3 regions of the Streptomyces sp. NBC_00210 genome follow, and region 3 is predicted to be linked to each of the others. Evidence: riboswitches for the same ligand, from Rfam matches in the RefSeq annotation. Region 3 holds a riboswitch; each other region holds the start of a gene.
What was found. Region 3 has a riboswitch for cyclic di-AMP ahead of OG729_RS23460 (transglycosylase family protein). Riboswitches for the same ligand answer to the same signal wherever they lie in the genome.
Positions count from the first base shown of each region.

Region 1 (7,491 bases), 4.0 Mb from region 3:
GCGCGCCGAGGTGCTGGCCGACATCGGGCTCACACCGGTGGAGATCGCGGGACGGATCAGTGCCGCCATGGCGGTCAAGGAGACCCAGTCCCGTCAGGGAGAGCCGGCCGGCCGGTCTCGTCAGGCAGAGCCAGTCAAGGAGAGCTGAGGAATGACCGAGCCGCTCAAGGGCTTCGATCTGGCGAGACTCCTCGCGGAGCGCGGAGCCGAGCGCTATGAGCTGCATGCCCGACATCTCAACCACCAGTTGCCGCGCATGCTGCACACCATCGGCTTCGACAAGGTGTACGAGCGGGCCGAGGGCGCGTACTTCTGGGACGCCGAGGGCAACGACTACCTCGACATGCTCGCGGGCTTCGGCGTGATGGGGCTCGGCCGGCACCACCCCGTCGTACGCAAGGCGCTGCACGACGTCCTGGACGCCTCGCTCGCCGACCTCACCCGCTTCGACTGCCAGCCGCTGCCCGGCCTGCTCGCCGAGAAGCTGCTGGCGCACAGTCCGCACCTGGACCGGGTGTTCTTCGGGAACAGCGGTACGGAGGCGGTCGAGACGGCTCTGAAGTTCGCCCGGTACGCGACCGGGAAGCCGAGGATCCTCTACTGCTCGCACGCCTTCCACGGGCTGACCACCGGGTCCCTGTCGGTCAACGGGGAGTCCGGGTTCCGGGACGGATTCGCCCCGCTGCTGCCCGACACGGCGATCGCGATGGGCGATCTCGCCGCACTGGAGCGGGAGCTGGGGCGCGGCGATGTGGCGGGCTTCGTCGTGGAGCCCATCCAGGGCAAGGGCGTGCACGAGACGCCGCCCGGATTCCTGTACGCGGCACAGGAGCTGCTGCACAGGCACAAGGCGCTGCTGATCGCCGACGAGGTGCAGACCGGACTCGGCAGGACCGGCGACTTCTACGCCTACCAGCACGAGGAAGGAGTCGAGCCGGATCTTCTCTGCGTGGCGAAGGCGCTGTCGGGCGGCTATGTCCCGGTCGGAGCGACCCTCGGCAAGGACTGGATCTTCAAGAAGGTCTACTCGTCGATGGACCGGGTGCTGGTGCACTCGGCGAGCTTCGGCTCCAACGCCCAGGCGATGGCCGCGGGGCTCGCCGTGCTCTCGGTGATCGAGGACGAGCAGGTCGTCGCCAACGCCCGTGTGACCGGCGAGCTGCTGAGGTCACGTCTTGCCGCGCTCGTCGACGGCTATGAGCTGCTGCACGAGGTGCGCGGGCGTGGCCTGATGATCGGCATCGAGTTCGGGCGACCGGACTCGATCAGGCTGCGCAGCCGCTGGACCATGCTGCAGGCGGCCCGCAAGGGGCTCTTCGCGCAGATGGTCGTGGTGCCGCTGCTGCAGAAGCACCGGATCCTCACCCAGGTCTCCGGCGATCATCTGGAAGTGATCAAGTTGATTCCGCCGCTGACCATCGGCGAGCGGGAGGTGGAGCGGTTCGTGGCTGCCTTCACGGCCGTGATGGACGACGCCCACGGCGGTGGCGGGCTGATGTGGGACTTCGGCAAGACGCTGGTGAAGCAGGCCGTCGCCAACCGCTGACCTTGCCGCTTTTGCCTCTGGGACAAGAAATTTGCCTCAGAGGCAGGTTCCTGGCGCAATGGGCATATGACCACCCCTCCCGAAGTGGCGGCGGACACCACGCTGCCCGAAGTCGCACCACGGCTGCGCGATCTGCGCCGCCGGCGCGGTCTCACCCTGGAAGCGGCCGCGCGGCGTGCGGGGCTTTCCCCCGCCCACCTGTCCCGTCTCGAGACCGGCCACCGCCAGCCTTCGCTGCCGATGCTGCTCGCGCTCGCCCGCATCTACGGTACGACCGTTGCCGAGCTGCTCGGCGAGACGGTCCCGGATCGTGAGCCGATCATTCGCGCCGGGAGCCGTGAACCGACGGTCGCCGAGGGCTGGACCTACCACCAGACCGGCGGGCCCGGCCGGGCCATGCAGGCTCTGCGGCTGGTGGTGCCGTACGGCACCCAGGGCAATCTCGTCCGGGTGCATCCGGGCGAGGAGTGGCTGTACGTCCTCGACGGGCGGGTGCGGCTGGGTCTGGGCGAAACGGTGCACGAGCTGAGCCCCGGTGACAGCGCGCACTTCGACTCCATGACCCCGCACCGCATCGCGGCAGCCACCCCCGAGGGGGCCGAGCTGCTGTTCGTCCACACCCTGCTGCAGAGCCCGGACATCCATCCGCATTCCTGACACACCTGAGAGGCCTGCCATGTCCAAGCACAACGAAGAGGGGAAGTTTCCCCGGGGGCTGGTGATCCGGCTCTTCGCCTATCTGGTGGCGGGCCATCTGTTCGCCGCCTTCCTCTACCTGCTGTTCACGCTCGGCGGCAACGGGTAGGAGGTCCCCCGCCGCGGCGGCTCACGCCTCGCTGAGCAGCCGCTCGCGCAGCCGGTCCCGCGTCTCGGGGCTCACCTTCAGGCCCTCGCTGAGATACCGCTCGGTGCCGCCCCAGGTCTGCTCGATCGTCTCGAAGGCCGCGTCAAGGTACTCGGCGCGCGCGTCGAAGAGCGGCCTCAGCAGCTCCATGACCTCAGGCGACATCCCCGCCGGCGAGTTGTCGCTGCGGCGGACCACATAGCGGCGGTGCGGGTCATTGGACTTGAGGTAGTCCGCCTCGATGGCGTCCCGCTCGACGCCGACCGCCAGCAGCGAGATGGCGATGGACAGACCGGCGCGGTCCTTGCCCGCCGCACAGTGCATCAGGGCGGGGACACTGTCGGCGGCGAGCGCGTGCAGCACCTGGCTGTGCTCGGCGGTGCGGTGCTTGATCATCGTCCGGTACGAGGCCGACATCCTCCCGGCCGCCTTGCCGTCCGCGAGGATCGACCGCAGCTGGTCGAGGTTGCCGTCCCGGACCATCCGCCAGAACTCGGCGCCGTCCGCCGGGTCGCTGAGTGGCAGATTCACATTCCGTACGCCGGGCAGCTCGACGTCCGGGCCCTCGAGGCGCATGTCGGCCGCGTTGCGGAAGTCGAAGATCGTGTGCAGGCCCAGCGTGGCGAGGAACGAGGCGTCGGTCTCGGTCGCGTGCGCCAGGTGGCCGCTGCGGAAGAGCCGTCCGGCCCGTATCTGCCGGCCGTCCACGGTCGGCAGGCCGCCCACGTCCCTGAAGTTGCGCACTCCGGACAGTGGGGGCTCTGTCGACGGGACCTGCGGCAGCTGCTGCGTCACCAAGGGCTCCTGAAGTCACTGCCGTCGGCGCTGGTCGCCGACGAGGGCGCGATCCCGACGATACGACACTGGTTCATCAGGCAATCATCTCGGCCGTCTCCGCAAGAGCGTTGCACAGGCGGAGCCTCCCGTCGGATGATGTGCGGGCCTGTGCGGACCTGTGAGGATCTGAGGGGTCGGGATGATCGAGTGTGTTGGCAAGGGTCGTACATGGGTCCTCTCCGGACCCGCGAGCAGTTATGCACTGCACCTGACCGATGATGACGAACTGGTCCATATCCACTGGGGGCCGCGGATCTCGACCGCCGACGCGGAGGCACTCGCGGCCCAGGGCCCGCCCCCGTACTGGCCGTTCGAGTCTCAGCTCGACGGGCACGAGGAATACCCGGTCGAAGGCGGTCCGCGCTTCGTCCGCCCGGCGCTCTCCGTCCGGACACCCGAGGTGCGCGGCACCGAGTGGACCTTCGCCGACGCCGCTCTGGACGGCGACGAACTGCGGCTCCGCTTCAGCGACGCCGTGCACGGCCTCGGCCTCACACTCCACCACCGCATGCGTGACGACTCCGATGTCATCGAGCGCTGGGTGACCGTCACTCATATGGGTGAGGGGCCCGGCCTGGAGCTGCTGCGGGCCGACGCCGCCGTCTGGACGCTGCCGCAGCGCGAGCGCTGGCGGCTCAGCCAACTGCACGGCCGCTGGGCGGCCGAGTCGCTGCTCGTGCGCTCCGAGCTCACCTATGGCGAGAAGGTGCTGAGCAGCCGCCGCGGCCACACCGGGCACCAGCACCTGCCGTGGGTCGCACTCGATGCGGAAGGGGCCACCGAGGAGCAGGGTGAGGTCTACGGCTGCGCGCTCGGCTGGTCCGGATCGTGGCGGATCTGCGTACAGCAGCTGCCCGACGGACTGGTGCAGATCACCGGCGGCGCGGGCTACGACGACTCAGGACTGCTGCGGCTCGCACCCGGCGCGTCGTACACCTCGCCCGTCTTCGCCGGGCTGTTCAGCGACGGCGGATTCGGCGGAGCCAGCCGCGCCTGGCACGCCTGGCAGCTGGCGCACATCGTCCCCGACGCAGCGAGGGACCGCCCGGTCCTCTACAACTCCTGGGAAGCCACCGGCTTCGACATCTCCGAGCAGCAGCAGCGCGAGCTCGCCCAGCGGGCCGCCGCCATGGGCATCGAGCTGTTCGTCGTGGACGACGCCTGGTTCGGGCAGCGCACCAGCGACCGCGCAGGACTCGGCGACTGGACCCCCAACGCCGAACGCTTTCCCCGTGGACTGGGGCCGCTCGCCGACGAAGTGCACGCGCTGGGGATGCAGTTCGGGATCTGGGTCGAGCCGGAGATGGTCAACGCGGACAGCGATCTCTACCGCGCGCACCCCGACTGGGTACAGCACCACCCCGGCCGCGTCAGGACCGAGTTCCGCAACCAGCTTGTGCTGAACCTCGCCCGCGAGGACGTACAGGAGTACCTCTGGGACCAGCTGGACGGGCTGCTCTCGAGCGCGCCCGTCGACTATGTGAAATGGGACTTCAACCGCTGCTTCACGGACGCGGGCTGGCCCGGCGAACCGTACCCGCAGAGGCTGTGGGTCGAGCATGTGCACGCGCTGTACGCACTTCTCGACCGGCTGCGCGCCGCGCATCCGTCCGTCGCTTTCGAGTCCTGCTCGGGCGGCGGCGGCCGGATCGACCTCGGGATCCTCTCCCGCACCGACCAGGTGTGGACCTCGGACAACACCGATCCGCTGGACCGGCTCGCGATCCAGCAGGGCTTCACCCAGCTGCACCCCGCGCGGGTCATGGCGGCCTGGGTCACCGACAGCCCCAATGTCCAGCTCAACGGCCGCGTCAGCACGCTCCGCCTCCGCTTCGTCAGCGCGATGGCCGGTGTGCTCGGGGTCGGCGGTGACCTCACCGAGTGGAGCGAGGAGGAGCTTGCCGAGGCGCGTGGCTGGGTGGAGCTCTACAAGCAGATCCGGCCGCTGGTGCAGCACGGCGAGCTGTACCGGCTCAAGCCGCCCGAGGGCGGGCTCAGCGCCGTGCAGTACGTCCGCGGCGACGAGACCGTCGTACTCGCCTGGCTGCAGGCTCAGCACTACGGAGAGCAGCCGCCGCGGCTGCGGCTGCGCGGCATCGACCCGGCGGCCGGCTACGAGTGCGTGGACACCGGCGCCGTACACCGCGGGGCCGTGCTGCTGCACCACGGACTGCACACCGGACTGAAGGGCGACCTGGACGCCACCGTGATCAGGCTGCGCCGCCGCTGAGGCGACTCGCGGCGGGACTGGCCAGAGGTAGCGCGGTGGAATTCCTCCGGCCAAAAAGGCGGGAATGTGGACGTAAGTGAGAGCCATCGTCATTAAATGACGCTTCTGTCCGAATTGGACGATTAGATATAACGTGCCCCGACTGTAAAGGAGATGGGTCACGACGCGTGAGCAGGATCATATTCGTGACGGTCTGTGGCGGCGTGCGGGGTGTGAAATCCCTTACCGGTCGGAGAGTTGCGGTTCCCGGGTCCACGGAGGGTGACGGGAAATTTCCCCTTGATGCCGCGGTGGCCCATGATCGGCGAAAGCAGTGGCTTGTTCCTTTTGATCCGGCTCGTTTAGCGTCACCGTCAATCCGGACGGACCGCCTAATCCTGCCGCCGCCCGGAATTCGAAACCCACCCACGCGTGGCAGGAGCGGGGGACCCAGGAAGTATGCCGATTCCGGACATCCGGGACGGCTTGGGGTTAAGTCGTGCATTTTGCGCGACCGGGCATCTCCAGCCCGAACCCGACAGCTCACCTCGCAGGCGCCGGAGAGGAATGCGCCATGCCCGGAAAGGGTAAGCACCGCCGTCCCAGGACCAGCCCGATCACCCGCGGAGTCGTCGCCGCCGGTACGGGTGGCGCCGCCATCGCCCTTCCGCTGATGGGCGCCGCCGGCGCCCATGCGGCCGGCCAGACCGCGCCCGCAGCGACCTCCCACACGGCGGTGACCGCCGCCACCTCGCAGGTGCCGACGACCGCCGCCGCGGCCCCGGTGGCCAAGAAGCAGGCCGCCCTCACCACCTACCGCGTCGTCGCCGGTGACTATCTCTCCAAGATCGCCGACGAGCACCATGTCCGCGGCGGCTGGAAGAAGCTGTACGAGGACAACCGCAAGCAGGTCGGCGACAACCCCTCGCTGATCCACCCGGGCCTCAAGCTCACCCTCGGCGGGAAGTCGAAGGCGAAGGCTCACGACGAGTCGAAGCCGCGCCCTGAGCGCAAGGCGAAGTCCTCCTCCGACGCTCAGGACTCCGCCTCGAAGGCCTCCGTGCAGTCCTCCTCCGGTGACTCGGCGAGCGCCTCGCAGACCAGCGGCTCCGGCTTCACGGCACCGGTCAGCGGCGCGACCGTGATCACTCCGTACCACCTCGCCGGCTCCATGTGGTCCAGCGGCTACCACACCGGTGTCGACTTCGCCGCCTCCACCGGCACCACCGTCAAGGCCGTCGGTCCGGGCACCGTGGTCTCCGCGGGCTGGGGCGGCGCGTACGGCAACGAGGTCGTCATCCAGCACGGCGACGGCAGCTACTCGCAGTACGGCCACCTCTCCTCGCTCGCCGTCTCCGCCGGCCAGAGCGTGAGCGGCGGCCAGCAGATCGGTCTGTCCGGCTCCACCGGCAACTCCACCGGTCCGCACCTGCACTTCGAGATCCGTACCGGCCCGAACTACGGCTCGGACGTCGACCCGCTGGCGTACCTGCGCCAGCACGGTGTCTCGATCTGATCCACCGGTCCAGCCGATCCCCTCGCGCCGAATCCCCCAGCGGCGCGAGGGGATTCGGCGTATTCCGGGTTGGGCGAAACTTGACCGGTGGCATAGATCACCCCTCGTCAACCCCTCCTTACGGTCGCGTAAGTCACACCCGTAAGGGAAAGATATGGACTCGTGGCAGACGATTCGAGAGACAAGAACAGTGGCGCATTCGGGTCGTACGCGGCTATCGGTGACAGCTTCACCGAGGGCGTCGGAGACCCGGGCCCCGACGGGACGTACGTCGGCTGGGCGGACCGGTTCGCGGTCCTGCTCGGCGACCGGATGCCGGAACACGCCTTCAGGTACGCCAATCTCGCCGTACGCGGCCGTCTCCTCGACCAGATCGTGGCGGAACAGGTGCCGAGGGCGAAGGAACTCGCCCCGGATCTCGTGACGTTCTGCGCCGGCGGCAATGACATCATCCGGCCGGGCACCGACCCAGACGACGTGGCCGAGCGCTTCGAGCGGGCCGTCGCCGAGCTCACCGGAGCTGTCGGCACGGTCATGGT
Region 1 covers NZ_CP108120.1:1,162,636-1,170,126, reverse strand. Annotated here, with positions in the region: gene dxs (1-deoxy-D-xylulose-5-phosphate synthase) at 1-148, shown strand, start outside; gene OG729_RS05295 (aspartate aminotransferase family protein) at 152-1,546, shown strand; gene OG729_RS05290 (XRE family transcriptional regulator) at 1,613-2,203, shown strand; gene OG729_RS05285 (DUF6126 family protein) at 2,223-2,351, shown strand; gene OG729_RS05280 (tyrosine-protein phosphatase) at 2,373-3,185, opposite strand; gene OG729_RS05275 (alpha-galactosidase) at 3,367-5,457, shown strand; cyclic di-AMP (ydaO/yuaA leader) riboswitch at 5,850-6,006, shown strand; gene OG729_RS05270 (peptidoglycan DD-metalloendopeptidase family protein) at 6,011-6,952, shown strand; gene OG729_RS05265 (SGNH/GDSL hydrolase family protein) at 7,115-7,491, shown strand, end outside.
Region 1: another riboswitch for cyclic di-AMP. It lies ahead of OG729_RS05270 (peptidoglycan DD-metalloendopeptidase family protein); the one in region 3 lies ahead of OG729_RS23460 (transglycosylase family protein).

Region 2 (7,491 bases), 2.3 Mb from region 3:
GGCGCCGATCCTGACGTACGGCACACGCCGCGGCCAAGGAGGAACCACACAAGAGACCGTGTTTGAGGTGTGTGCATGGCCACATCCGTTCCTCGAGTGACCCCGGTTAGGGTCTGTGAGCTGCCTACAAAAGGACCGGATCACCATGCCCCAGGATCCTTTCGACTGGATCGACGACGAGTCGCGCCGCCGCGAGCGCGCGGGCCTCGTGCGTACGCTCCGGCCGCGCACCGCCGAGTCCGAGCTGCTGGATCTCGCCAGCAACGACTATCTGGGCCTCACCCGCCGTCCTGAGATCACCGGCGCCGCGGCCGAAGCGGCCCGCCGCTGGGGCGCCGGGGCCACCGGCTCCCGGCTGGTCACGGGCAGCACCGCGCTGCACGCCGAGCTCGAGCAGGAACTCGCCGCCTTCTGCGGCTTCGAGGCCGCCCTGGTGCTGTCCTCCGGCTATGCCGCGAATCTTGCCGCGGTGACCGCGCTGAGCGGCCGCGGCTCACTGATCGTCTCCGACGCGGGCAACCATGCCTCCATCGTCGACGGCTGCCGGCTCTCGCGCGCCGAGACCGCGATCGTGCCGCACGCCGATGTGGAAGCCGTACGCAAGACGCTCGACGCGCACCCCGGGCGGCGGGCCCTCGCGGTCACCGACTCGGTCTTCTCGGTGGACGGCGACGCCGCGCCGCTGGCGGGTCTCGCTCAGGCGTGCGGAGAGCACGGCGCGGCGCTGCTCGTCGATGACGCGCACGGTCTTGGCGTGCTGGGCGACGGCGGCCGCGGAGCGCTGAACGCCGCGGGCATCGCGGGCGCCGCCGGCGTCGTCGCCACGCTCACCCTTTCCAAGTCCCTGGGCAGCCAGGGTGGGGCGGTACTGGGCCCCGCCCGGGTGATCGAGCACTTGGTCAACACCGCCCGCACCTTCATCTTCGACACGGGCCTGGCTCCCGCCGCCGCGGGAGCCGCGCTGGCGAGCCTGCGGCTGCTGCGCCGCGAGCCCGCGCTGGCCGACCGTGCCCGTACCGTCGCGGCGACGCTGCACCGCCGTCTCACGGACGAGGGTCTGACCGCTGCGCGACCCGACGCGGCCGTGGTGTCCGTACGGGCGCCGTCGCCGGAGGCCGCCCTGGGGTGGGCCGCGGACTGCCGGGACGCCGGACTTGTCGTCGGCTGTTTCCGCCCGCCGTCGGTGCCGGACGGCATCTCCCGGATCAGGCTCACCGCACGCGCCGACCTCACCGATCAGCAGATCGACCAGGCGATCGCCACGATCACCGGGGCCGCGCCGGTCAATTGACCGTCAGGCAGTGGTCAGTTGACGGCCTCCTCGCGGATGGCCGTCAGGAAGCTGCTCCAGGCTCCCGGCGAGAAACGCAGGGCGTGCCGCCGGATGTTCTTTGAGTCGCGTACCGCGAGCGAGTCGTCGGGCAGCCGGGCCGCCTCGACGCAGTTGTTCATCCCCGTGCTGCGGCTGCTGCGCCGCCACCGTAATGCGTCGTGCGTGAGGCAATCGGACATGGAGGGTGCCTCCCTATGCGCCGTCACTGATCCGGGCGATGAGATCCAATGAGTCCGCTGGTGACAGTGCGCGCGCCTGCACCGCTTGGAAGGCGGCGCCGTACACCTCAAGGTCTTCTTTCCGCTCGAGGTAGAGGCTACTCGTCAAATGGTCGAGAACAACCACATCCAGATCAGAAATGTTCGGAAAGGAGAAGATAACGAAAGGAGTGGTGAGTCCTGCATAGCCGCCGACCGAGAACGGCAGTACCTGGAGGTGCACATGGGGCAGTTGTGCCGTCTCCGCGAGCGTACGCAGCTGCTCCCGCATCACCCGGCCGCCTCCCACCTCGCGTCGTAGCGCCGCCTCGTCGAGCACCGCGCTCAGCTCCAGGGGCCTGTCGCCCCACAGCACCGACTGGCGCGTGATCCGCACGTCCACCAGCGAGTTGACGGTCGCCGCGGACAACTCCTCCAGGGCCGCCCGGGTCACCGCACGGGCGTAGTCCGGCGTCTGCAGCAGTCCGGGCACGACCGAGGTCTCCAGGGTGCGGGCCGCGCAGGCGTGGGCCTCCAGACTGATGAAGTCCCGGTAGTCGGGCGGGATCAGCCCGCGGTACGCATGCCACCAGCCGCTGCCCGAGCCGTCGGCCGCGTCCGCCAAGGTTTGAAGCAGCACGCGCAGTTGAGGGTCGGCGACTTCGTAGACATCCAGCAGCAGCGTCACATCCGCGACCTTGACTCCGCTCACGCCGGTCTCGATGCGGCTCACCTTCGACTGGTGCCAGCCGGCCAGTCCGCCGGCGTCCCGGCTGGTGAGACCGGCGTCCAGGCGCAACCTCCGCAGCTCCTCGGCGAGCTTGCGACGGCGCACCGCGGGGACGTGCCGCATCTTGTGCTCCTTTCCGGCTGGATCAATGCGAGAGTGTGCCGTCCAAATACGGTCTCGCGTAGCAGAGTTCACCGCTTTGAGCGACAGATATATGCATATCTTGGTGGATCCTCGCCACCGACGGCGTGTTAAGTGGCACTCTGGCGCGAAGCACAATCCGTGGCCGTCCTCGCAATTCCGCTACGAGTCGGAGCCCGGCCCCGGTGGGAAAGGGACAGCTTCGCCATGGCAGATCACCAAGAAGCATCCGTTACTCTGCCGAGCGATCCCGCCTCGGTCTCCGCGGCCCGGCGGTACGCCACACATGTCATCTCCGAATGGGGCCTGCCGGTTGAGACCGAGGCCGTCGACACCGTCCGGCTGATCGTCTCCGAACTCGCCACCAACGCCGTCCAGCACACCTTCGGCCAGTCGCCGACCTTCACCGTGGACCTTCGTCTGGAGCGGGACGAGGAACTGCGCATCGGCGTGACCGACAGCCACCCGCGCTGGCCGCAGCGGCTGCCTGCCGCCGTCCGCCAGGACAATGGCCGCGGAATGGTCATCATCCGCAGCCTGACCGCGGAGTGCGGCGGACACCTCACCGTCACTCCGACTCCGGACGGCGGCAAGACCGTCTGGATCGCCCTGCCGTGGACCGTACCTGTACAGAGCTGATCACGGCGTCGGCCGGTCGAGGACCGGCAGAGAGCCGATGATCCTTTGCCGGCCTGGCGTTCTCGGCCCGGCCGATCGAGACGGGTGAGACGCGGTCGGCCGGCCCGGCGCTTTTGGTCCGGCCGTCAGTTTCCCGCGCGGCCGAACGCACCCCGCAGCAGCGCCCGCAGCGACTCGGCCGCCGGGCCCGACACCTCGCCACGGTGCGCCACCGAGATCGTCCGCCGGAACCCCGCCGACTCCAACTGACGTACGCCCAGCGGTGTCGCGGCCATCGAGGCGACCATCTCCGGTACCACCGCCACCCCGAGCCCCGCGCTGACCAGCGCGCACACCAGCGCATAGCCGGGTGACTCGCACACCACGGCGGGACTCGCCCCGGCCCGTGCCAGGGCTGACTCCACACCCTTTCGGGACGGGTGCGAGGGAGCGCTGCTGATCAGCGGCTGCCCGGCAAGTTCGGCCACCGGCAGCCGGCCCGAGCCGCCCGCCAGCGCATGGCCGGGGGCCGTCACCAGTACCAACTCCTCGACCAGCAGGGGCTCCAGGATCACACCGGCGGGCGGCGGTGCGGGCTCGGCCGGTTCGTACGCATGCGTGAGCGCCAGATCCACCTCGCCGGCCGCCACCGCCAGGACCCCGTCCGGTGGTTCGTACTCCGCGACGGTGAGCTCCACATCAGGATGAGCCCTGCGGAAGGCGCTCAGCACCGGGGGCAGCAGATGGACGCCGACGGTGGTGAAGGTGCCGACCCGCAGCCGCCCTCCGGAGAGCCCGGACAGCCGGGACAGCTCATGACGCGCCCGGTCCATCTCGTCCAGCACCCGGCGGGCCCGCGCTGCCAGCAGCTCGCCCGCGGCCGTCAGCCGCGCCCCGCGATGGTGCCGCACCAGCAGTACCGCGCCGGCCTCGCGCTCCAGCTTGGCCAGCTGCTGGGAGAGCGCGGGCGCGGTGTAGCCCAGGCGGGCGGCCGCGCGGGTGATCGAACCGGCCTCGGCGACCGCCACCAGGGCCGCCAGCCGTGTCGGGTCGTACATGCCACTCCCTCTCCGCCAGGCTTAAGCATCACTTTAGGCAGACCCAGAAGATTGTAAGTACACGTTAAGCCCTGCGACGGGCCACGATGGTCGGCATGGACGCACAGCTGCTTGCCTTCACCGGGGTCGCCGCGGGCATGGTCGCCATGCCGGGCGCGGACTTCACCGTCGTCGTACGCAATGCGCTCGCCTCCCGGCGCACGGGCGTGGCCTGCGCCGTCGGTGTGGCCGGGGGGCTGCTCGTGCACACCGCGCTGGCAGTCGCGGGACTCGCCGCCGTCCTGGTCGCGGTCCCGGTGCTGTACCGCACGCTTCAGATCGCCGGTGGAGCGTATGTGCTGTACCTGGGTGTACGGGCGGTGCGCTCGGCCCTGCGTCCGGCGCTCGCCGTGCCGGATCCGGCGGGCGAAGCGGCCGACGGCATGGGCCGCAGTCTGCGGCAGGGGTTCCTCACCAACGTCCTCAACCCGAAGGCGCCGGTCCTGTTCCTCAGCCTGCTCCCGCAGTTTGTGCCGGACGGTGCGCCGGTGCTGCCGCGGACTCTGCTGCTGGCCACGATCGTCGTCGTCCTGGCTCTGCTCTGGTTCCCCGCGGTGGCGCTGCTGGTGGACCGTCTGGGGCAGTGGCTGCGTCGGCCGCGCACCACGCGCGCCGTGGAAGGCGTCACCGGCGGGGCGCTCACGGCGCTCGGCGTGACTCTGCTGGCCGAGCCGCTGGCGCACTGACGCCGGGGCGCCGGGTGCCGACTGGCGGGTGCCAGGCGCCGGGCGCCGGGTGCGGACCCGCCGCGGTCCCGGTACGCCGACCGCCGGTGATGAGCGGCGATCGGCGCACCATCAGTCAACGGGCCGTCAGCGCACCCGGCCGTACCACACGCTCTTGCTCCAGATCTTTTCCAGTTTCACCCAGGAGCCGGTCTTCGGCGAGTGCCAGATCTTGTTGCGGCCGGCGTAGATCCCCACGTGGTAGACGCTGCTGCCGGAGTGGAAGAAGACCAGGTCTCCCTGCTGCCGGGAGGACGCCGAGATGTGGCGGGTCTTGTTGTACTGCTGCTGGGCCGTACGTGGGAGCTTCTTGCCCGCCTTCTTGTACGAATAGAGCGTCAGCCCTGAGCAGTCGAACCGGCGCGGACCCGAGGCGCCGTACTTGTACGGTGCGCCCTTCTTGGAGGCGGCCACCTGAAGTGCCTTGCTCGCGTGGGTCGTAGCCGCGTATGCCTCGGAGGCTCCCCCCGGAGCCAGCAGCGAGCCGCCGACGGCGGCGAGGGTCAGGGCCGATACGGCGCCCGCCCGGCCCATCAGAAACGGGACATGAATCTGCGCAGTCATGCGCAACCCTTCGTCAGCCGCCTGTGAAGGATGACCTGTCGGGTTCGGACGGACGAAGATGCCCGGCCGCGGCTGCGGCTTCACCCCAAGGGACTGCCGACCTTCCGGCTGCCCCGTCGTGCTTGGGTCCTCCACTCCTGCCGATGCACTCCTGTCGACCAGTCATCCGGGTGCGGCGGCAGGACTCGGCGTCCGCCCGGACCGCCCCGCCGCGGTGGCGGGGGCTTGTCGTCCCAGGGATCTTGACCCAACTCATGCCGGATTTCCGAACTGAAACGGCAGTTTGTGAGCTTTACCACCACTCACCTGTTCGGGTGGACAGGGCAGTTTCGAGGGGCGGCAGGGGACGCCCGAGGACCCTTGCACCAGCGGCGGAACAAGTCATTCCGCCAAATCGGTAGCCGTGCCGCGCAAGTTGTCCGTAGGGCTTCGGGGGACAGTGATTACATCGAATGGGGGAGCGTGACCAGTACCCTGATGGCCGTAGACGGAAGAGGTGAGTTCGTCAACTGAGCGTTACGGGCGGCATCGTCACCCGGTGCGCCCGGCGTTCGCCGTCGAGGGCCCTGAGTGCCTCGGTCAGCGTCGTCGCATGGATCTCGCTCTCGCCGCGCATGTGCATCAGCGTCAGGGCGTCCTTGAGCGCATTGGCCCGGCCGACCAGCGCCTGTGCGGCGCGGAGCGCACCATAGGTGTGCGTTCCGCGCGCCGGGTTGATCCGCCCCAGCAGATCGAGCACTTCGAGGTAGCTGTCGATGAGTTCGCCCTCGGCGCGGGTCAGCGCGGGCAGCGGCGGCAGTTCGGGCGGCAGCACGGGGTGCTCACCTCGAACCGTGGGACGACAATGACGTCTTGCGGTTCTTGATCACATGGTCCACCAGCCCGTACCTCTTGGCCTCGACGGCGTCGAAGATCGTGTCGCGCTCCAGGTCGGCGGCGATCCGCTGGGAGGTCTGGCCGGTGTGGCGCACGAGCATCCGTGCGAGTTGGTCACGCAGCCGGAGCAACTCCTGCGCCTGGATCTCCAGATCGGAGGGTTGGCCCTGCAACGGCTCCTCGAACGCGGGCTGCTGGACGACGATCCGCGAGCCGGGCAGCGCCATCCGCTTGCCGGGGGCGCCGGCGGCGAGCAGCAGGGCGGCGGTCGACGCGGCCTGTCCGAGACACGTCGTCTCCACGTCGCAGGTGACCACCTGCATCGTGTCGTAGATCGCGGACATGGCGCTCAGTGAGCCGCCGGGGGAGTTGATGTAGAGGGAGATGTCTCGGTCGGGGGCGGTGTACTCGAGATGCAGGAACTGCGCGATCACATCGTTCGCGGCGGTGTCGTCGACGACGGTGCCCAGGAAGATGATCCGCTCGTCGAACAGCTTCGAGTACGGATCGAGGCTGCGGGATCCCGCGCTGGTGCGCTCGGTGAATTCGGGCAGGACATAGCGGGCGGCGGGGCGGTTCATGACGTACCTCTCCTCGTGCTCCTCGGGCGCTGGCCTGTAAAAAATGTACAGGACGTACAGATCGAGGTGCCGGAAGCGGGACGGATGCTCGCTGAGGGCGAACGGTCACCGCTGTACGACTGAACCGCGGCATGACAGCGCCCCCGCTGCCCGGGCGGCGGGGGCGGGAGGTCAGGCGCTCAGCACAACTTGTAGTCGACCCTGGTCGAGTTGTAGGAGCAGGTGTCGACCCGGACGCCCGTCGACTTCCTCAGCGTCGCCGTGTCCTTGTCGTTGTTCCACACGTACCAGCCGCGCCCCTGATAGCGGTGCGCCGTGCTGTTCGTCCCCTTGCCCGTGTGGACCGTCACCGTCTTTCCCCTGCCCAGCGTGTACGTGCCGAAGACGTACCTGTGGTTCGACGCGTCGACGAGCGTCCAGCCCTTCAGGCTGACGGCCTTCGAGGTGGTGTTGCGAATCTGCACATACTCGGCGTTCAGGCTTGCGTTGGATCCCCGGTCCGAACCCGGGCTGTCGTAGTAGATCTTGTACAGATGAACGGAGCCGGCCGCGGCCTGTGCCGGCATCGGCAGCAGTGCGAGACCTGCGGCTGATGCCGCGACAGCGGCAACGGCCATGGTGCGGGTGCG
Region 2 covers NZ_CP108120.1:7,509,476-7,516,966, forward strand. Annotated here, with positions in the region: gene OG729_RS34025 (8-amino-7-oxononanoate synthase) at 146-1,291, shown strand; gene OG729_RS34030 (DUF397 domain-containing protein) at 1,306-1,512, opposite strand; gene OG729_RS34035 (helix-turn-helix transcriptional regulator) at 1,526-2,383, opposite strand; gene OG729_RS34040 (ATP-binding protein) at 2,609-3,040, shown strand; gene OG729_RS34045 (LysR family transcriptional regulator) at 3,166-4,077, opposite strand; gene OG729_RS34050 (LysE family translocator) at 4,173-4,802, shown strand; gene OG729_RS34055 (C40 family peptidase) at 4,929-5,405, opposite strand; cyclic di-AMP (ydaO/yuaA leader) riboswitch at 5,409-5,593, opposite strand; gene OG729_RS34060 (hypothetical protein) at 5,911-6,219, opposite strand; gene OG729_RS34065 (ATP-dependent Clp protease proteolytic subunit) at 6,227-6,862, opposite strand; gene OG729_RS34070 (lamin tail domain-containing protein) at 7,042-7,491, opposite strand, start outside.
Region 2: another riboswitch for cyclic di-AMP. It lies ahead of OG729_RS34055 (C40 family peptidase); the one in region 3 lies ahead of OG729_RS23460 (transglycosylase family protein).

Region 3 (7,491 bases):
GGCATGGCTGGTGACGCGGTACGCGGATGCCAAGCAGGCCCTCGCCGACCAGCGGCTCAGTAAGAATCCCGCGCATCACGACGAGCCCGCCCACGCCAAGGGGAGGACGGGGATCCCCGGCGAGCGCAAGGCCGACCTGATGACGCATCTGCTGAATATCGACCCGCCCGACCACACCCGGCTGCGCCGCCTCGTGTCGAAGGCGTTCACCCCGCGCCGGGTCGCCGAATTCGCGCCACGGGTGCAGGAGTTGACGGACCGTCTTATTGACGGCTTCGTGGCGAAGGGGGAGGCGGACCTCATTCACGAGTTCGCGTTCCCGCTCCCCATCTACGCCATCTGCGACATGCTCGGCGTCCCGCGAGAGGACCAGGACGACTTCCGCGACTGGGCGGGGATGATGATCCGGCACGGCGGTGGGCCGCGCGGAGGCGTGGCCCGTTCCGTGAAGAAGATGCGCGGTTATCTCGCCGAACTCATCCACCGCAAGAGGGAGGGCCTGCGGCAAGGAGGGGACGACGACCTCATCTCGGGCCTCATCCGCGCCAGCGACCACGGCGAGCACCTCACCGAGAACGAGGCCGCCGCCATGGCCTTCATCCTTCTCTTCGCGGGCTTCGAGACGACGGTCAATCTCATCGGCAACGGGGTGTACGCCCTGCTGTGCAACCCGGACCAGCGCCACAGGCTCCAGGCGTCCCTCGACGCGGGCGAGAGTGGCCTGCTGGCCACCGGCGTCGAGGAACTCCTGCGGTACGACGGGCCCGTGGAGCTCGCGACCTGGCGGTTCGCCACCGAGCCGCTCGTCATCGGCGGCCAGGAGATCGCGGCGGGCGATCCCGTACTCGTCGTACTCGCGGCCGCGGACCGGGACCCGGAGCGGTTCGCCGAACCGGACACCCTCGACCTGTCGCGGCGCGACAACCAGCATCTGGGATACGGGCACGGCATCCACTACTGCCTCGGTGCGCCGCTCGCCCGGCTGGAGGGGCAGACCGCGATCGCCACGCTGCTCAGGAGAATGCCGGACTTGCGGCTTGCGGGCGATCCGGCCGATTTGCGGTGGCGTGGAGGACTCATTATGCGTGGATTGCGCACCTTGCCCGTTGAGTTCAGGGCTCGACAGATCTGACGGCCTGTCAAGACTGTGACTTTCACGTGATCTCCGCTGCATCGACTTGTGACATGCGTTCGTATGCGGTTACTTTCACTGCCGTCTCGGCAGTCACGCGAAAGGCAACCGCATGCTCTCCGGTAATGGTCGACACCGCCGCCCCCGTCAGGCTCCGGCCATCGTTGTCGCGGCAGGTGTGACCGGATCGGCCATCGCGATCCCCCTTCTCGGTGCCGGCTCGGCCTCCGCCGCCGACGCCTCCATGTGGGACCGGGTCGCGGAGTGCGAGAGCGGCGGCATGTGGATGGCCGACCTCGGCAACGGCTTCTACGGCGGGCTGCAGTTCTCGCAGGAGACCTGGCAGAGCTTCGGCGGCACCGCGTACGCGGCCCGCGCCGACCTCGCCAGCCGCTCTCAGCAGATCGCGGTTGCGGAGAAGGTCCTGGAGGCGCAGGGTCCGGCGGCCTGGCCCGGCTGTGCGGCGATCGCGGGGCTGCAGAACGACGGCGCCGCGACCGGCGTCGACCCGGGCGTCCTGCCCCTGCCCGGGCAGAGCGCCCCGGCGGCGAAGGATGTGCCGGACGAGCCGGACGCGTCGGCGAAGTCGACCGGGCCGTCCGAGGCTGCGGAGTCGCCTGCCGAGCCGTCCGCCGAGCCGTCCGCGGACGCGACGGAGCCGACGACCCCCGATGCCACCCCGAGCGCGGACGCGGGCGTCGACAGCGGTAGCGGCAAGCACCGCGGCGAGTCCGCCCCGGAGGAGACCGAGCCGGGCAATGCGGACAACACGCGCGAAGCGGGACGTCATGCCTCGCGAAGTGACGGCCCGACACGCGCCGAAGCGGACAAGGGTGACACTTCGGACGTCCCGCCGGGCGAGTACACCGTCCAGGCCGGCGACAGCCTGTCCGCGATCGTCAACAAGGAGAAGCTGTCCGGCGGCTGGACCGCGCTCTACGAGGCGAACCGGCAGACCGTCGGCGACGACCCCGACCTCATCCTTCCTGGCCAGAGCCTCGATCTGGGCGCGAAGTAACGGCAGTTCGCGGGCTTATGTCCGAGTCTGCGCAAGTGAGACATGAGTCTCTTTGTCCCAACTGGCATGACTCGTCGGGCGGAATCGCTCATTCCGCCCGCTACCTGCGGAAACGAGTGTTACCGGAGAGGCGAGATGGGCGATTTCTCCCCGATGTTCATCTTTTGAACATCGGGGAGAGGTGTGTCTACGGTCTGACCGCTCGCCATCGCGGGCACCACTGACCGTCACGCCGAATCCTGCCGTCGGTCGGGGGGAGTAGTCGTCGCGTAGAGCGCCGAAGGCAGGAGCGGGGGACCCAAGGTAAGCGCCGGCCCCGGCCACTGAGAGGTGGTCACCAACCGGCTAGGGGTGAAGTCGCGCTAGGACGCACGACCGGGCAACTCACAGGCCCGAACCCGACAGCTCACCTCGTAGGCGTCGGTGAGGAGACGTTCCATGCTGTTTTCCAGCAAGGGCAAGCACCGCCGCCCGTCGAAGACCACTCGCATCGCCACGCTCGCCGGTGTCACCGGTGCCGCCGTCCCGCTGCTGGGCGCGACCTCGGCCTCCGCCGCCACCGCCGCCGAGTGGGACCAGGTCGCCCAGTGCGAGTCCGGCGGCAACTGGTCCATCAACACCGGCAACGGCTTCTACGGCGGCCTGCAGTTCACCAGCTCCACCTGGGCCGCCTACGGTGGCACCGCCTACGCCTCGCGCGCCGATCTGGCCTCCAAGGAGCAGCAGATAGCCGTCGCCGAGAAGGTCCTCGCGGGCCAGGGCAAGGGCGCATGGCCGAACTGCGGCGTGGGCCTGTCCAACGCCGCGTACGACGGCGGCTCCGCCGACTCCGGCACCACGCAGCAGGCGAAGCCCGCCCCGAAGCGCGCCGAGGCCCCCACCACCCGCTCCGCGCGCCCCGCCGCCCCGAAGCCCGCCGCCACGGCCAAGGGCGTCAAGAAGGGCGACGGCGAGTACAAGGTCAAGGCCGGCGACACGCTCAGCAAGATCGCGCAGACCGAGAAGGTCAAGGGCGGCTGGAAGAAGCTGTTCGACCTGAACAAGGACATCATCAGCGACGCCGATGTGATCTACCCGGGCCAGCAGCTCCACCTGAGCTGACCCGAGGACCCTGGCCCGGCAGCTCCGTCTGAGCCGGCCCAGCCCCCGGACTTCTGCCATCAGTTGTCCGGGACCGGACATCCGGCCCGCGGATTCCGGTGGACCCGGCGGCCCACCGGAAGCGGCGGACCCCCGTCCCCCCAGCCACCCCGGCCCGGCGCGTTTTCCCCCGAACGCGCCGGGCCGGGGTTCTGTCTGCCGCCCCCGTCAGCCGCCGCAGGCTGTTACCCGCTGGTAGACCTCGTACCCCTTTGTCCGCTGTCGCGAGCCTTGAGGTCCTTTTTTGTCCCAGCGGGCGGGCATCGGCCGGCCAGGGCCCTGGAGCCGGTTAGGCTCATGTCGCAAGGCCAAAGAGACCCTGCACTTCAAGCGTCACATCCCAGAAGGAGATGCTCGTGCCGTCCATCGACGTCGTCGTAGCCCGGGAAATCCTGGACTCCCGAGGCAACCCCACGGTCGAGGTCGAGGTTGGCCTCGACGACGGCAGCACGGGTCGTGCTGCTGTTCCGTCCGGCGCCTCCACCGGTGCGTTCGAGGCTCTTGAGCTCCGCGACGGTGACCAGAACCGCTACCAGGGCAAGGGCGTCGAGAAGGCTGTCCTCGCCGTCATCGAGCAGATCGGCCCGGAGCTCGTCGGCTACGACGCCACCGAGCAGCGCCTGATCGACCAGGCGATGTTCGACCTGGACGCCACTCCGGACAAGTCCTCCCTCGGCGCCAACGCCATCCTCGGCGTCTCCCTCGCCGTCGCGCACGCTGCCTCCGAGGCCTCCGACCTGCCGCTCTTCCGCTACCTCGGCGGCCCGAACGCGCACCTGCTGCCCGTTCCGATGATGAACATCCTGAACGGCGGCTCGCACGCCGACTCCAACGTGGACATCCAGGAGTTCATGATCGCGCCGATCGGCGCCGAGTCCTTCTCCGAGGCGCTGCGCTGGGGCGCCGAGGTCTACCACACCCTCAAGTCCGTTCTGAAGACCAAGGGCCTGTCCACCGGCCTCGGCGACGAGGGCGGCTTCGCGCCGAACCTGGACTCCAACCGCGCCGCCCTCGACCTCATCCTCGAGGCCATCAAGCAGGCCGGTTACGCCCCGGGCAAGGACATCGCGCTGGCGCTCGACGTCGCCGCGTCCGAGTTCTACAAGGACGGCCTGTACGAGTTCGAGGGCAAGTCCCGCTCGGCCGCCGAGATGACCGAGTACTACGAGGAGCTCGTGGCGGCCTACCCGCTCGTCTCCATCGAGGACCCGCTCTTCGAGGACGACTGGGCCGGCTGGAAGGTCCTCACCGACAAGCTGGGCACCAAGGTCCAGATCGTCGGCGACGACCTCTTCGTCACCAACCCGGAGCGCCTGGCCCGCGGTATCGAGGACGGCGCCGCGAACGCTCTGCTCGTCAAGGTCAACCAGATCGGCTCGCTGACTGAGACCCTGGACGCCGTGGAGCTTGCCCAGCGCAACGGCTTCAAGTGCATGATGTCCCACCGCTCCGGCGAGACCGAGGACGTCACCATCGCCGACCTCGCCGTCGCCACCAACTGCGGCCAGATCAAGACCGGCGCCCCGGCCCGCTCCGAGCGCGTCGCCAAGTACAACCAGCTGCTGCGCATCGAGGAGATCCTCGACGACGCGGCGGTGTACGCGGGCCGCTCGGCGTTCCCGCGCTTCAAGGGCTGAGGCCCGTAGGGTGCTTGACGCCCGCAAGGGGCTGAGGCCCGCAGGGCGCTGACGCCCGTAAGAGGCTGAGGCTCCCGCCTGCATACGTCCCCGGTCGCGGTCCCGTACCGTGTCCGGGGACGTACGCGCGTAACGGGGAGGCGAGATCATGGCACGCAAAGGGGACCAGGACCGGTTCTCCACCGCGACACGGCTGCGGCTGCTCGGCGAGCAGACCGCCGCGCGCGTCTACCGTTCGCAGAGCCGCCGCCAGGACCGCCGCTCCCGGCTCACCGGCCGCGCGGCCTTTCTGGCACTGGTGGTCTGCTCGCTGGTCGTCGCGCTTGCCTATCCGATGCGGCAGTACGTGTCCCAGCGTGCCGACATAAGCGACCAGGAGCGCCGGATGGCGGACGCCCGGCAGCAGGTCGAACGGCTCCGGGACGAGAAGGCGCGCCTTCAGGACGACAAGTACATCCAGCGTCTCGCCCGCGAGCATCTGCATCTGGTGCTGCCGGGCGAGACCGGCTACACCATGATCGACCCCGACGCCGCCGAGAAGCGCCGCACCGAAGAGGGGGCGGCCGACCGTCCCTGGTACTCGAACGTCTGGGACGGCGTCGACAACGCCGACACGCGCCGCTAGCGCGGCACAGCAATCATGGGGCCCGGGGCCCCAGCCGTACCGCACGGCAGCGGACCCGCCGGGCCGCCCGATCACGAACCGAACGAGAAGACAGACGCAGGCATGGAAACCCCTCCTCCCACCACTGCACCGACCGAGCCCACCGACGTGGACATCGCCGCGTTCAAGGAGCAGCTCGGCCGCCCGCCGCGCGGACTGCGCGCCATCGCGCACCGCTGCCCGTGCGGACAGCCGGATGTCGTCGAGACCGCGCCCCGGCTGCCCGACGGCACGCCCTTCCCGACGCTGTACTACCTGACCTGCCCGCGGGCCGCGTCGGCGATCGGCACGCTGGAGGCGAACGGCGTGATGAAGGAGATGACCGAGCGCCTCGCCACCGACCCGGAGCTGGCGGCCGCGTACCGCGCGGCGCACGAGGACTACATCGCGCGCCGTGACGCGATCGAGGTGCTGGAGGGCTTCCCCAGCGCGGGCGGCATGCCCGACCGCGTGAAGTGCCTGCACGTGCTGGTCGGGCACTCGCTCGCGGCCGGGCCCGGCGTCAATCCGCTGGGCGACGAGGCGATCGCGATGCTGCCTCAGTGGTGGAGCAAGGGCCCCTGTGTGAGCCCTTGTGAAGAGGAGGACAAGAAGTGACCAGGGTCGCCGCCATCGACTGCGGTACGAACTCCATCCGGCTGCTGATCGCCGACGTGGACCAGGAGAGCGGTGAACTGGCCGACCTGGAACGGCGGATGATCATCGTCAGGCTCGGGCAGGGCGTCGACAAGACCGGCCGGCTCGCGCCCGAGGCACTGGATCGGACGTTCGCCGCATGCCGCGAGTACGCCGCACTGATCAAGGAGTACGGCGCCGAGAGGCTCCGCTTCGTGGCCACTTCCGCGTCGCGCGACGCCGAGAACCGCGACGACTTCGTGCGTGGCGTGCTCGACATCCTGGGCGTGGAGCCCGAGGTGATCACTGGGGACCAGGAGGCGGAGTTCTCCTTCATCGGTGCCACCGGGGGGCTGCCGGGCCATGAGGAGCGCCTGGTGGTCGACATCGGCGGCGGCTCGACGGAGTTCGTCGTCGGCGAGGAACATGTGCAGGCCGCGCGGTCGGTCGACATCGGCTGTGTACGGCTGACCGAGCGGCACACGCTCAGCGACCCGGCGACGGGGGAGCAGATCGCGGCCGTCCGTACGGACATCGAGGCGGCGCTCGACCTGGCGGAGGAGAGCGTCCCGCTGCGCGAGGCCCGCATGCTGGTCGGCCTGGCCGGTTCGGTGACGACGGTGGCCGGCATCGCGCTGGGCCTCGACGCGTACGACTCGGCGGCGATCCACCATTCGCGGATCTCCTACGAGCAGGTACGGGACGTCACCGAGGCGCTGCTGAAGTCCACCCATGAGGAGCGCACGCGGATCTCCGTGATGCACCCCGGACGGGTGGATGTCATCGGCGCCGGGGCGCTCGTACTGCTCGCGATCATGGAGCGGACCGGGGCGCGGGAAGTGGTTGTCAGCGAGCACGACATCCTGGACGGGATCGCCTCGTCGATCGCGTAGAGCCGGTCCTGGAACGAACTTCGTGAAGTTCTTCACAAGGAAAAGTGCCCTGATGGGGCCCTGAAGGGCGGCTAAGAGAGGTGAAAGGCCCCTCCGGCCTGTCGATGAGGCCCTCGGGCGCGTATTGCGGGCGGCGCGGGACGCTTTGCGGGGATGCGGGGCGGGCCGGTGGTCCACGTCGGGGCGGCCGCGTCGGGGCAGCTCACGAGGGGTGAACAACGTCCGCCCTTATACCGTGGTTCCCCTGCGACGCCATGACCTCGGTCACGTGGGCCGCGCAGTGTAGCAGAGGTGGGTCATTAGCTTGTGAAGGGGCTCACGAGCACCCCCTCCGAGGGGGGTGGATACTCGATGCCATGAGCACCACGGAGCGTCCCAGGATCCTCGTTGTA
Region 3 covers NZ_CP108120.1:5,165,748-5,173,238, forward strand. Annotated here, with positions in the region: gene OG729_RS23450 (cytochrome P450) at 1-1,132, shown strand, start outside; gene OG729_RS23455 (transglycosylase family protein) at 1,245-2,150, shown strand; cyclic di-AMP (ydaO/yuaA leader) riboswitch at 2,416-2,585, shown strand; gene OG729_RS23460 (transglycosylase family protein) at 2,589-3,251, shown strand; gene eno (phosphopyruvate hydratase) at 3,641-4,927, shown strand; gene OG729_RS23470 (septum formation initiator family protein) at 5,076-5,552, shown strand; gene OG729_RS23475 (DUF501 domain-containing protein) at 5,655-6,188, shown strand; gene OG729_RS23480 (exopolyphosphatase) at 6,185-7,099, shown strand; gene OG729_RS23485 (NAD(P)/FAD-dependent oxidoreductase) at 7,456-7,491, shown strand, end outside.